2 linked regions of the Sphaerotilus microaerophilus genome follow. The protein of the gene in region 1 interacts with the protein of each later gene in a pairwise test. Links are inferred from orthologs where the notes say so. Each region holds a gene or a part of one and is shown in the gene's direction. Other genes may lie near its edges.

Evidence for each region.
Region 2: the proteins of purT (region 1) and NGK70_RS23075 interact in binary tests that used the Escherichia coli proteins (3 or more experiments, as listed by UniProt). The link is inferred for Sphaerotilus microaerophilus from one-to-one orthologs.

The regions. Positions count from the first base shown.
Region 1 is NZ_AP025730.1:4,149,987-4,156,781, forward strand. The notes cover bases 205-3,114. They hold purT (formate-dependent phosphoribosylglycinamide formyltransferase), read left to right. Parts: upstream 205-993; coding sequence 994-2,235; downstream 2,236-3,114. Other genes in these bases: NGK70_RS17690 (adenylate/guanylate cyclase domain-containing protein), read left to right, coding at 205-905; NGK70_RS17700 (site-2 protease family protein), read right to left, coding at 2,267-2,986; NGK70_RS17705 (2OG-Fe dioxygenase family protein), read left to right, coding at 3,058-3,114. Outside these bases: more of NGK70_RS17690, read left to right, coding at 1-204; more of NGK70_RS17705, read left to right, coding at 3,115-3,864; NGK70_RS17710 (LysE family translocator), read right to left, coding at 3,923-4,570; NGK70_RS17715 (AEC family transporter), read right to left, coding at 4,721-5,701; NGK70_RS17720 (phosphotransferase), read right to left, coding at 5,719-6,792. UniProt on the Escherichia coli protein: Involved in the de novo purine biosynthesis. Catalyzes the transfer of formate to 5-phospho-ribosyl-glycinamide (GAR), producing 5-phospho-ribosyl-N-formylglycinamide (FGAR). Formate is provided by PurU via hydrolysis of 10-formyl-tetrahydrofolate.
Region 2 is NZ_AP025730.1:5,359,410-5,366,148, forward strand. The notes cover bases 1,347-4,200. They hold NGK70_RS23075 (polyprenyl synthetase family protein), read left to right. Parts: upstream 1,347-2,249; coding sequence 2,250-3,152; downstream 3,153-4,200. Other genes in these bases: NGK70_RS23065 (aromatic ring-hydroxylating oxygenase subunit alpha), read right to left, coding at 1,347-1,628; xseB (exodeoxyribonuclease VII small subunit), read left to right, coding at 1,979-2,194; dxs (1-deoxy-D-xylulose-5-phosphate synthase), read left to right, coding at 3,211-4,200. In the rest of the region: NGK70_RS23060 (DMT family transporter), read right to left, coding at 1-411; more of NGK70_RS23065, read right to left, coding at 498-1,346; more of dxs, read left to right, coding at 4,201-5,145; NGK70_RS23085 (response regulator), read right to left, coding at 5,230-5,646; cobA (uroporphyrinogen-III C-methyltransferase), read left to right, coding at 5,804-6,700; NGK70_RS23095 (NnrS family protein), read left to right, coding at 6,713-6,739.

The DNA.
Region 1 (6,795 bases):
TTGCCGATCTGCGTGGCAGCACGTCGCTCTACGAAAGCCTGGGCAATGCCGAGGCGGCGTCGGTCGTCACCCACAGCGTGGCGGTGGTGGCCCGCATTGTCGAAAGCCAGGGTGGACGGGTCATCAAGACCCTCGGCGACGGGCTGATGGCCGTCTTCCCCGATCCGATGCCCGCCGTGCGGGCGGCCGAGGAGGTGCACGAGTCGCTGATCCGCATCATGGGTGCGGCCCGGCCCTCGCGCCAGCCAGCGATGCGCATCCAGATCGCCGCCGCGCACGGCGAGATGATCGAGGTGGCCGGCGACTGCTTCGGCGATGCGGTGAACGTGGCCGCCCGCCTGCTCGACCACTGCGGCGACAACGAGACCCTGGTGACCGCGCAGACCCGCGCCCCCCTGCCGCCCGAGGTGCGCGAGCGCTTCCGCCGCCTGGAGCGGCTGCACCTGCGCGGCCGCGTCGAGCCGGTGGAGGCCTGGCGGCTGGAGTCGCGGCGCCACGCCGACGCGATGTCCACCATGTTCGGCGACAGCGCCCCTGCCGCTGTGCCCGAGGGCATCCGCCTGTCCTGCGACGGCGTGTCGCGCATCCACACCGTGCGCAACCTGCCGGTGATCCTGGGCCGCAGCCACGAGGCCACCTACTGCCTGGACGACAACCGCGTCTCGCGCCTGCATGCGCGCATCGAGTGGCACGGCGGCACCTTCCAGCTCACCGACATGAGCGCCAACGGCACCTACGTGCGCTTCGGCCGCCAATCGGAGGTCATCACGCTGCGCCGCGGCTCCTGCACCCTGCACGGCCGCGGCGTGATCTGCCTGGGCGTGAACCCGGGCGTGCTGAACGCTCCCACCGTGACCTTCGAAGTCCTGCGCTTCGAGGACACCGACCCGCAGCCGCTGCTCTGACACGCAGCGCCGCCGCGTGGCGCCGGCCACGACCGCTGACCCTGGCAGCGCCCGCCTCTGCCCCCCCTGACCTTTCACGGACAACGCCATGACGACCCTCGGCACCCCCCTGTCCCCGAACGCCACCCGCGTGATGCTGCTGGGCAGCGGCGAGCTGGGCAAGGAAGTCCTGATCGCGCTGCAGCGCCTGGGCATCGAGACCATCGCCGTCGACCGCTACGACCACGCCCCCGGCCAGCAGGTGGCGCACCACGCCCGCACCATCGCCATGAGCGACCCGGCGGCGCTGGAGGCGCTGATCCGCGCCGAGCGCCCGATGCTGGTCGTGCCCGAGATCGAGGCCATCGCCACGCCGGTGCTGCAGGCGCTGGAGGCCGAGGGCGTCGTGCGCGTCATCCCCACCGCCCGTGCCGCGCGCCTGACGATGGACCGCGAGGGCATCCGCCGCCTGGCGGCCGAGACGCTCGGCCTGCCCACCAGCCCCTACCGCTTCTGCGATTCGCTGGCCGAGCTGCAGGCCGCCATCGACGGCACGGATGGGCACCAGGGCATCGGCTACCCCTGCATCGTCAAGCCGGTGATGAGCAGCTCCGGCAAGGGCCAGAGCAAGATCGACGGCCCGGATGACGTCGCCAAGGCCTGGGACTACGCGATGGCCGGCGGGCGCGTCAGCCACGGGCGCGTGATCGTCGAGGGCTTCATCGACTTCGACTACGAGATCACCCAGCTGACCGTGCGGGCCTTGGGTGACGACGGCGAGGTGGAGACCCACTTCTGCGACCCCATCGGCCACGTGCAGGTCAGCGGCGACTACGTCGAAAGCTGGCAGCCGCACCCGATGAGTATGGCCGCTCTGGCTGAATCGCGCCGCATCGCCAAGGCCGTGACCGACGATTTGGGCGTGACCCTGGACGGCCGCCCGGGCGGCCTGGGCCTGTTCGGTGTGGAACTGTTCGTCAAGGGCGACCAGGTCTGGTTCAGCGAGGTCAGCCCACGCCCGCACGACACCGGCATGGTGACGATGACCACGCAGTGGCAGAACGAGTTCGAGCTGCACGCCCGCGCCATCCTCGGCCTGCCGGTGGACGCGGGCCTGAAGAGCCCGGGCGCCAGCGCGGTGATCTACGGCGGCGTCGATGCCGCGGGCCTGGTCTTCGACGGCGTGGACGAGGCGCTGCGCCTGCCCGGCACGGATGTCCGCCTCTTCGGCAAGCCCGAGAGCTTCGTCAAGCGCCGCATGGGCGTGGCACTCGCCCGCGCGGCCGATGTCGAGGCCGCCCGCCGCACCGCCAAGCAGGCCGCCGCGCTCGTCCGGCCGCGCCGCGCCTGAGCAGCGGCGGCGCGACTGCGCGGTCACGCGATCACAGCACCGGGCCGCGCAGCTGCTCGTGCACCTCGAAGGTCGCCAGCGCCAGAAACAGCAGCAGCGCCAGGTAGATCAGCCCGTAGCGCCAGCGCACGTCCGCGCCCACGGCGTAATAGGTTTGCGCCTCCAGGCTGTCGCGGCGGAAGGTGATCGCCTTCCACACCTGGGGCGCGGCCAGCAGCGCAATGATCAGCAGCATCGGGCTGGGCCGCCAGAAGAACAGCGCACCCAGCACCGGCACGCCCACCAGCCAGATGCGCGGCGTCAGCACTGCCGTGATGCGCCCGCCATCGAAGGGCGACAGTGGGATCAGGTTGAACAGGTTCAGGAAGAAGCCCGAGTAGGCCACCGCCAGCAGCCAGGGCAGCTGCCAGCTCTGCGCCATCAGCCACACCACCATCGCGCCCACCGTGCCCAGCAGCGGCCCGCCCAGGCCGACGTAGGCCTCGGTCTCGGCATCGTGCGGCTGGTCCTTCAGCTCGATCCAGGCGCCCAGGAAGGGGATGAAGGTCGGCGCCCCCACGTCCAGCCCGCGCCGCCTTGCCGCCACGTAGTGCCCCGCCTCGTGCACGAACAGCAGCGCGACGAAGCCGACGGCGTATTTCCAGCCGAACACGAAGGCATACACCACCACCGACAGCAGCATCGTGCCGCCCGTGGTCAGCAGCTTGCCCAGCTTGGCGCCCGACAAGAGCAGCAGCAACAGTTTCAGCACCCGGATCGCTCCCTGACGGCAGCCTGGTGGCTGCGATGGAGCATTCTGGCACCGCGGCACAATCACGCCCCATGCCGAGCCAAGCCACTGCCTTCCCTCACCCCGAGCCCCTGCACCACCCCTCCGCTGCCAAAGCGGCGGCCCTGCTGCGCGCGCAGGGATTCGTCCGGCTCGACGCCGCCAGCCTTGCCGGCCTGACCGGGCAGGCGAGCGCGGCGCTCGCGGCCCTGGCCCAGGCCTGGCAGGCGCTGCCCAGCGACGAGCACCTCAAGGACGGTGGCCGCTACCGCCGCCGCCGCCACGGCAGCTACGTGCAGGACGTCGCCGCCCACACGCTGGCGCCGGTGCCGCACCGGCCGCACTGGCAGCCCACCACCTACAACGCCCTGCACGGCGGCATGCTGCGCCACTTCGAGCCGCTGGGCCCCGGGCTCGCCGACACCCCCGCCCTCGCCGGCCTGACCGCGGCGCTGGGCGAGGTCTTCGCCCACGCCGCCCACCCGACCGGCAGCGAGCCCGATTTCGATGGCCGCTGGTTCATCGAGGTCCACCCCTTCCGCATCGACACCACCGGCGGCGTCGGCCGGCCCACGCCCGAAGGGGCGCACCGTGACGGCGTCAACTTCGTCGCCGTGCTGCTGGTGGACCGCCACGGCGTGCGCGGTGGCGAGAGCCGCGTCTTTGCCGCCGACGGCCCGCACGGCGTGCGCTTCACCCTCGATGAGCCCTGGAGCGCCCTGCTGATCGACGACGCCCGCGTGATCCACGAGGCCACGCCGATCCAGCCCGAGCTCGACGGCGCCCCCGGCTGGCGCGACACCCTGGTGATCACCTACCGGGCCGGCGGCTTCCAGGATCCACCGGCCGGGAACCCGTGACCTGAAGGCGCGGGCGTGGCGACCGGCCCTCCTCACCGCCCCCCGCACCCGTCCTCGCTCACTGCGCCTCGCTCACCCCCGCCCTCGCCCGCAGCTCCTGCAGTGCCCCCGCGATGAGGCGCACGCCGAAGGCCCCGACCAGCACCGCCGACACCCGCGTCAGCGCCCGGTGGTGGGCAAGGTAGGCCCGCTGCACCGCCGGCTGCGACAGGGCCAGTGCCAGCGAGAGGTGCCACAGCCAGGAGTTGGCATAGACCAGCGCGACGGCGGCCAGCACCAGCGCCGTCGGCGGCTCGGCCGGCAGAGCGGTGGCGAAGACGCTGCCGTAGAACAGCACGATCTTGGGGTTGAGCGCGCTGGTGACGAAACCCGCACGCAGCGCCGCCGTGGGGTCCATCGCCGAGCGATCCGGCGCATCGGCCACCTTGCCGGCGCGCAACAGGCCCCAGGCCAGGTAGAGCAGGTACAGCCCGCCGCCCACCTGCGCCACCTGCCGCAGCAGCGGGTGCGCCGTGAACACCACGCCCACCCCGGCCACCGCCAGCGTGGCCCACATCAGCGTGCCCGAGGTCATGCCGACGACAGCCGCCAGCGCCGCCCGGCGCGAGCCCCCGGCGGCAAGCTGGCCGATCAGCACGAAGTTGAAACCCGGCACGAGCAGCACGGCCCAGTGCAGGACGGCGATGGTGGCGAGGGCGTTGAGCATCGTTGTGCAGCGGGGGTGGGGTGGGGATCGGCCAGTCCGGCGCCGGGCGACAGGCCCGGCCGGCTGGCGCGATCATGGCAGGCGTTGCCGGCGCCGCCCAGGGCCGCGTCGTTCCAGCAACACGCCTGCACGGCGCCCGTCCCTACCCTGCTATGTCAGCAACGCCACCGTCGCCGTGAAGGTGCCGAAGGCCACCGCGGTGGTCAGCAGGACGATGCGGGCGATGCGCCCGGCGTCGGCACCGAAGCGCTCGGCCAACATCGGCACGTTGCTGGCGCTCGGCAGCGCGGCAACCAGCGCCAGCACCACGGCAGCCTGCGGGTCGAGCGGCCAGCCGAGCGCGATCACCAGGCGGCCGGCCAGGTAGACCAGCAACGGGTGGACGAGCAGCTTGAGGCCGACCACGAGCGGGACGTCGCTGCGCCGGATCGCACCTGCCACCACACCCGCCACCGCACCGGCCCGGGCCTGGAGCTGCGAGCGCGCCAGCACCGCGCCCAGCGTGAACAGCGCCGTCGGCGAGGCGGCATCGGCCAGCAGGCCGACGGGCTTCATCAGCACATGCGGCAGCGCCAGCTGCCAGGCGGAGATCAGGCAGCCGGCGGTGATCGCCCAGGGCAGCGGGTTGACCAGCATGCCCTTGAGCGCGTTCAGCGCAGCGCGTCCGGCCCCCTGCGAGTCGTGGCTGCCCAGGCGCGAGAGCGCGATGCACAGTGACGAGGTGATCACCATGTCCACCGACAGCGTGACGATGGCTGGCGCCGCGGCGCCCTGGCCGAGCAGGTCGACCAGCAGCGGCACGCCCATGAAGCCGGAGTTGGAGAAGGCGGCCACCAGGGCGCCAAAGGCCGCATCGTTCCAGCCGATGCGCTGGCGGCGCGCCAGCAGCACCGCCAGCCCCACCATCGCCAGCGCGCAGGCGAGCCAGGTGCCGAACAGGCTGAGGTCGAACATGCGCGCGATCGGCGTGGTCGCCGCGAAGCGCAGCAGCATTGCCGGCAGCGCCAGGTAGAGCACGAAGTAGTTCAACCCCGGTATGGCCTCCAGCGGCATCCAGCGCCGGCGCGCCGCGAACCAGCCCAACAGCACCAGGGCAAAGAAGGGAAAGGTGACTTCGAGGATCTTCAGCATGCGGTGGCGTCGGCGGTTCAGGCCGCCCGGCGCTGTTCGAGCTGCTGCACCAGGCGCCAGCCGGCCTCGGCCATCGGGCGGGCCTGGCGACCGGTGCGCTCGGCATCCGCACTGGCGGCGCTGCCCTGGCGGGAGCGCGCCAGGATGCCTTGCAGGATCGCGGCCATGCGGAACATGTTGAAGGCCAGGTGGTACTCGAAGTTCGGCAAGCCATCGAGACCGCTGCGGCCAGGGCGTCCGGTGCGCTGCGCATAGGCCGCGACGTAGGCCGCCTCGTCGGGGATGCCCAGCGCCGCCAGGTCGTGCCCCTTCAGGCCGCGGAACTCCTCGGGCGTCACGCGCCAGGTCATCACGTGGTAGGCGAAGTCCACCAGCGGATGGCCCAAGGTAGACAGCTCCCAGTCCAGCACCGCCAGCACGCGCGGCTCGCTGGGGTGGAAGATCAGGTTGTCGATGCGGAAGTCGCCGTGCACCAGCGCCACCGCCTCATCGTCCGGGCGGTTGGCCTGCAGCCAGTCGATCAGCCGCTCCATCGGCTCGTGGCGTTCGAGACCGGCAGCGGTTTCACTCGCCCGGTACTGCTTCGTCCAGCGGTCGAGCTGGCGGGCGAGGTAGTTCTGCGGCCGGCCGTAGTCGCCCAGGCCGACGGCGTCCACGTCCACCGCATGCAGCGCGGCGATGACGCCGTTCATCGCGTCGAAGATCGCCGCGCGCTCGGCGGGCGTGAGCCCCGGCAGATCCGGGCGGGCGAAGACCCGGCCCTCGACGAAGTCCATCACGTAAAAGGGCGTGCCCAGCACCGCCGCGTCCTCGCAGAGCACGTGCATCGCCGGCACCGGCACGGCGCTGTCGGCCAGCGCGCGCATCACGCGGTACTCGCGCTCCACCGCGTGGGCGGAGGCCAGCAGCACGCCCGGCGGCTTGCGGCGCAGCACCCAGCGGTGGTCGCCGGCCTCCACGCGGTAGGTGGGGTTGGACTGCCCGCCGGTGAGCGGCTCGATCTGTACGCCCCCGTGGAAGGGCCGCACGTGGGCGCGCAGCCAGTCGGCCAGCGCAGCGGCGTCGGGAAGGGCCGATGTCGCGGTGCTCATGGG
Region 2 (6,739 bases), 1.2 Mb from region 1 along the record:
CTGCGCCTCGATGGTCGGGCGCAGCACCATCGCCACGCCGGCAAAGCCGGCCAACACGGAGGCCATCAGCCGGCCGTCGATGCGCGATCCCCCGGCCAGGATGCCCCCGCCGATCAGGAACAGCGCCATCCACACCGACGACATGTAGTTCAGCGTCATCGCCGTGGGCAGCGGCAGGCCCGAGATCGAATAGAACCACAACGACAGGGCCGACACACCAACGATGGCGCGCCACAGGTGCATGCCCGGCACGCGGGTGCGCAGCGTCTCGCCGCGCGCATGTGCCAGCACGGCCAGCACCAGCACGCCGACCAGGCCGCGGTACATCACGATCTCGCCGCTGCCATAGTAGGCCGAGGCCAGCTTGACGCACACGCCCATGGTGGCGAACAGGAAGGCGGCCGCCACCATCAGGGCGCTGGCGGAGGTGAGCGCGGCCCGCCGCCCGGCCCTGCGCCCCGCCGACGGGGCATGGCCGGGAGACGGGTCAGGCGACGTCATTCAGGCGCGTGCTCGCCCATGCGACGGCGGTACCACTCGTGGAAGTGCTGCATGCCGTCCTCCATCGGGCTCTGGTAAGGACCGACCTCGTTGTCGCCGCGCGCCAGCAGCGCCTTGCGCCCGGCGTCCATGCGCTCGCCGATCTCGTCGTCCTCGATGCAGGTCTCCATGTAGGCGGCCTGCTGGGCTTCGACGTACTCGCGCTCGAAGGCGGCGATCTCCTCGGGGTAGTAGAACTCCACCGTGTTGAGCGTCTTCTCCGGGCTGATCGGGTAGACGGTCGAGACCGTCAGCACGTTCGGGTACCACTCGACCATCACGTTCGGGTAGTAGGTCAGCCAGATCGCGCCGTGCCGTGGGACCACCCCGTTCTGGAAGCGTGCCACCTGCTCGTGCCAGCGGCGGTAGACCTCCGACCCCGGCTTGCCCAGCGCCTTGCCGATGCCCTGGGCCACGCCCACGGTCTGCACCGAGTACTCGCGGCCCATCTCCCAGCGCAGGTCGTCACAGGTGACGAAGTTGCCCAGGCCGGGGTGGAAGGGGCCGACGTGGTAGTCCTCCAGGTAGACCTCGATGAAGGTCTTCCAATTGTAATTGCACTCGTGCTGGATGACCTTGTCGAAGACGTAGCCGTCGAAGCTCAGGTCGGCACGCGGACCCATGCCGGCCAGGTCCGCCTCGATGTCGCGTCCGTTGTCCTCGAAGACCAGCCCGTTCCAGGTGCGCACCGGGTAGTTGCGCAGGTTCAGGCAGGGATCCTCGACGAAGTGCGGCGCACCCAGCAGCTTGCCGTGCAGGTCGTAGGTCCAGCGGTGCAGCGGGCACACCACAGCGCCACCCGAGTTGCCGCGGCCCTTGAGCATCACGGCCTGGCGGTGACGGCAGACGTTGGAGACCAGTTCGACCCCGTTGGCGGTGCGCACCAGCGCACGGCCCTCGCCTTCCTGCGCGAGCGCATGGAAATCGCCGACCTGGGGGACCATCAGCTCATGCCCCAGGTAGCGCGGACCGGACTGGAAGATGAGTCGCGCCTCCTGATCGAAGAGCAGCGGGTCGAAATAACTCGACACCGGCAGTTGAGTGCGACTTCTTTGCAGCGCGGTCTGCGCAAGGCTCAGGTCGGACATGATCCCCAGGATCTCCAAAAATGCATGTCGAACCACCACCCGGATCGGCCCGGGCCTGGGCGGAAGGGAAACCGTGTGCAACCGGACGTTGCGAATTGAACGTGGCAGCTCACCCGATCACACGGTTGGGCCGGGGTGGGCGGTTGCCCAAGGCGAATTGCGGATTGTAGCCGGCGTCTTCCTGCGGGCCCGGGGGGCGTGCAGTCTGCCGCGCCGATGTGCCTGCACGACGAAGACACCTCGCCCAGCCAGGCAAGCCAACCAGGTCCGGCCGTTCCCGACGCCTACAATCGAAAGTTTCTCCCCCGCCCATGTCGAAGCGCGCGCCCTCCCCTTCCTCACCCGCCCCGATGGCCGAGCCCGCCAGCTACGAGGCTGCCCTGGCCGAACTGGACCGCCTGGTCCAGGCGATGGAAAGTGCCCAGCTGCCGCTCGACCAGCTGCTGGACAGCTACCGGCGCGGTGCCGAACTGCTGGGCTGGTGCCGTGGCCGCCTGGACGCGGTGGAACAGCAGGTCAAGGTGCTGGAGAACGGTCAGCTCCAGGCTTGGAGCGACGCGGCATGAGCAGGCCGATGCCCCGGTGGCCCGCGCGGCTGCGCCCTTCGCAAGGAATCCCGTCATGACACGATTGGCATTCGATGCCTGGGCTGGCGAACAACTCGCCCGCGTCGAGGCCCAGCTCGACGCGCTGGTGCTCGCCGACGCCCCGGCCGGCCTGGGCGATGCGATGCGCTATGGCGTGCTCGACGGCGGCAAGCGCCTGCGCCCGCTGCTGGTGCTCGCCGCCGCCCAGGCGGTGCAGGGTGAATGTGCGATCGCCCTGCGCGCAGCCTGCGCGGTCGAGCTGATCCACGCCTATTCGCTCATCCACGACGACATGCCGTGCATGGACAACGACGTGCTGCGCCGCGGCAAGCCCACCGTGCACGTGCAGTACGGCGAAGCCCGCGCGATGCTGGCCGGCGACGCGATGCAGGCCCTGGCCTTCGAGGTGCTGACGCCGTCCGACACCCCCGCCGACGACCTGCCCTCCCTGGCGCTGCAGGCCAGGCTGTGCAGCCTGCTGGCGCGTGCCTCGGGCGTGTTCGGGATGGCCGGCGGACAGGCCATCGACCTGGCCAGCGTCGGCCACCAGCTCGACGAGCAGTCCCTGCAGGACATGCACCGCCGCAAGACCGGCGCCCTGCTGCAGGCCAGCGTGCTGATGGGGGCTGCCTGCGGCCGCACCACGCCCGCGGCCTGGGCGGCCCTGGCCGACTACGGTGCCGCCATCGGCCTGGCCTTCCAGGTGGTCGACGACATCCTCGATGTCACCCAGGCTTCCGACGTGCTCGGCAAGACCGCCGGCAAGGACGCCGATCAGAACAAGCCCACCTACGTCTCCCTGCTCGGCCTGGAGGGCGCCCGCGCCCGCGCCGTGGAACTGCACGGGCGCGCCCGTGTCGCGCTGGAGGCCAGTGGCGTCCCCGACCAGCGCTGGCTGGCGATGCTGGCCGACCGCGTGGTCGACCGCGAATCCTGAGCCACGCACTGCCCAGACGCCGGCCCGTGCGCCGCCTCCCGATGGAACCTCTCCTGCGATGAACACCTCCTCCGCCCACCCGCTGCTCTCCCGCATCGACAGCCCGGCCGACGTACGCCGGCTCGCGCGCGCGGAGCTCAAGCAGCTGGCCGTCGAGCTGCGCGAGTTCCTGCTGCAGAGCGTGTCGCGCACCGGCGGCCACCTGTCATCCAACCTCGGCACGGTGGAGCTGACCGTCGCGCTCCACCACGTCTTCCACACCCCCGAGGATCGGCTGGTGTGGGACGTGGGCCACCAGACCTACCCGCACAAGATCCTCACTGGCCGGCGTGACCGCATGCACACGCTGCGCCAGCTGGACGGCCTGTCGGGCTTCCCGCGCCGGGCCGAGAGCGAGTACGACACCTTCGGCACCGGGCACTCGTCCACCTCGATCTCGGCCGCGCTCGGCATGGCGATGGCGGCCCAGCTCAAGGGCGAGAAGCGCCGCGCCGTGGCCATCATCGGCGACGGCTCGATGACCGCGGGCATGGCCTTCGAGGCACTGAACAACGCCGGCATGCCGCACGCCGGCAAGGTGCCCAACCTGCTGGTGATCCTGAACGACAACGACATGTCGATCAGCCCGCCGGTGGGCGCACTCAACAAGTACCTGGCCCGGCTGATGAGCGGCAAGTTCTACGCCGCCGCGCGCGAGGGCGCCAAAAACGTGCTGAAGAACGCGCCGCCGCTGTTCGAGCTGGCGCGCCGCTTCGAGGAACACGCCAAGGGCATGGTCGTGCCGGGCACGATCTTCGAGGAGCTGGGCTTCAACTACGTCGGCCCGATCGACGGCCACGACCTCGATGCGCTGATCCCGACGCTGGAGAACCTGCGCGACAAGTCCGGCGCGCAGTTCCTGCACGTGGTCACCCGCAAGGGCTATGGCTACAAGCTGGCCGAGGCCGATCCGATCTCCTATCACGGTCCCGGCAAGTTCGACCCCCGCATCGGCCTGGTCAAGCCGGCCACGCCGCCCAAGCCCACCTTCACCCAGGTCTTCGGCCAGTGGCTGTGCGACATGGCCGAGGCGGATCCGAAGCTGGTCGGCATCACGCCAGCCATGCGCGAGGGCTCCGGCATGGTGGAGTTCCACCGGCGCTTCCCGGACCGTTACCACGACGTGGGCATCGCCGAGCAGCATGCGGTCACCTTCGCCGCCGGCCTGGCCTGCGAGGGCCTCAAGCCGGTGGTGGCGATCTACTCCACCTTCCTGCAGCGCGCCTACGACCAGCTGATCCACGACGTGGCGCTGCAGAACCTGCCGGTGGTGTTCGCGCTCGACCGCGCCGGCCTGGTCGGTGCCGATGGGGCCACCCATGCGGGCGCCTACGACATCGCCTACCTGCGCTGCATCCCGAACGTCTCGCTGATCGCCCCCGCCGATGAGCCGGAGCTGCGCCGCGCCCTGACCAGCGCCCACCACCACGGCGCACCCGTGGCGGTGCGCTATCCGCGCGGCAGCGGCGCCGGCCTGGCGGTGGGCAGCGAGCTGGACGAGCTGCCCTGGGGCCAGGGCGAGGTCCGCCGCGACAGCGCCGCAGCGCCCGGCAGCGGCCGGCGCATCGCCATCCTGGCTTTCGGCAGCCTGCTCTACCCGGCGCTCGAAGCCGCCGAGGCGCTGGACGCCAGCGTGGCCAACATGCGCTTCATCAAGCCGCTGGACACGGCCCTGGTCGAGCGCCTGGGCCGCAGCCACGACGCGCTGGTGACGGTGGAGGAAGGCTGCCTGGCAGGCGGGGCCGGCTCTGCCGTGCTGGAGGCCCTGCAGGCAGCGGGCATCAAGGTGCCCGTGCTCAACCTGGGGCTGCCCGACCGCTACATCGAGCACGGCGACCCGGCGCTGCTGCTGGCGCAGTGCGGGCTGGATGCCGCGGGCATCGAGGCCTCGATCCGCCAGCGCTTCGCCGGCACCCTCGGCGGCAGCCACCTGCGCCCGGTCGCGAACGGCTGACCGGCCAAGCCACTGACCCATGGATCGGGCTGAGGCGCCCGGTCGGCGCAAGGCCTCGCAGGCCGTGCGCCCGCTTCACCCGGTTCAGTGGGGCCGGCACACCAGGAAGCGCTGGACCGAGCGGCATACCACCGTCGGCGCCGCGCTTTTGGCCACCAGCAGGTCGGCGTCGATGTGGGCCTGGAGCAGCTGGGCCACCTGCTCGGGCCGGTCCAGCAGCACCACCACGGGCGTGTCGGCCAGGCGCGCACGCAGGCCCTGCGTGACCCGCGACAACCGCGGCAGCCCGCACCAGGCCAGATCGACGAAGACCATGTCGGTCGTGCAGGCCTGCGCCGCGGTGGAACCCTCACGCGCGCCGACAACCGGGTCGGGGTGGTGATCGGCCCGCGCAGGCAGCCGCGTGGCCCGTTGCACCGTCACCTCACCCCCCAGGCTGGACAGGGTGGCGCGCAGGCCGGCGAGGAGGGGCGGGTGATCGCTGAGGAGGACGGCTTGCATGGCAGGTGGCGGGTCGGGTGGCGGATGAAGCGATGCTAGTGACGCCCGGACACAACCGGCCTCCCCCCAAAGGGGGAAGCCCGCCACCCCCAAGCGACCGCCCCAGCCTTGAACCAGTTCAAGGACGCCCGGCCCCCACGAGGCCGACGATGTGGCCATGAACATGCTGGATGACCGCTCACGTCTGCGCCCCGCCGCGGATGCCGCGCCCCAGGCCCCTGGTTTCGTGAGCCTGATCGGCGCCGGCCCGGGCGACCCGGAACTGCTCACCCTCAAGGCCGCCCGCCTGCTCGGCAACGCTCGGCTGCTGCTCTACGACCACCTGGTCTCGCGCGAGGTGCTGCGGCTGGTGCCCGACGATGCCGACCTGATCTACGTCGGCAAGGAAGCCGGGCAGCACACGCTGGGGCAGGAAGCGATCGTCGAGCTGATGCTGCGCCTGGCGCGCAGCGGGCGAAGCCTGGTGCGGCTCAAGGGCGGCGACCCCTACATCTTCGGCCGGGGCGGAGAGGAAGCGCTCGCACTGGCCGCGGCGGGCATCCCCTTCGAGGTCGTGCCCGGCATCAGCGCGGCACAGGGCGCCGCGGCGGCCGCCGGCATCCCGCTGACGCACCGCGACCACGCCACCGCGGTGACCTACGTGACCGGCCACGGCCGCGCCGACCGCTGCCACACCACAGCCCCTGGCGATGACCCCGACGCGCCGGACGTGGACTGGGCCGCCCTGGCCCGTCCGCACCAGACGCTGGTGATCTACATGGGCCTGGGTCGGCTGCCGCAGATCAGCGCCCAGTTGATCGCCCATGGCATGCCGATGGACACCCCGGCCGCCCTGGTCGAACGCGCTTCGCTGCCCGACCAGCGCTGCGTCGTCGGCTGCCTGCGCGACCTGCCGGCCCTGGCTGTGGCCGAGGGCATCAAGGCCCCGGCCCTGATCCTGGTCGGCACGGTGGTCGGCCTGCAGGCGCAGCTCAATCCGGCCCGCATGGCGGCCCTGTGCGGCACAGCCACCAGGGGTGCCGCCATGGCCCTCACCGAGCTGCGTTCCCGCTGATCTGGCACTGCCTTGGCCGCATCCGCATCCCGGCTGCTG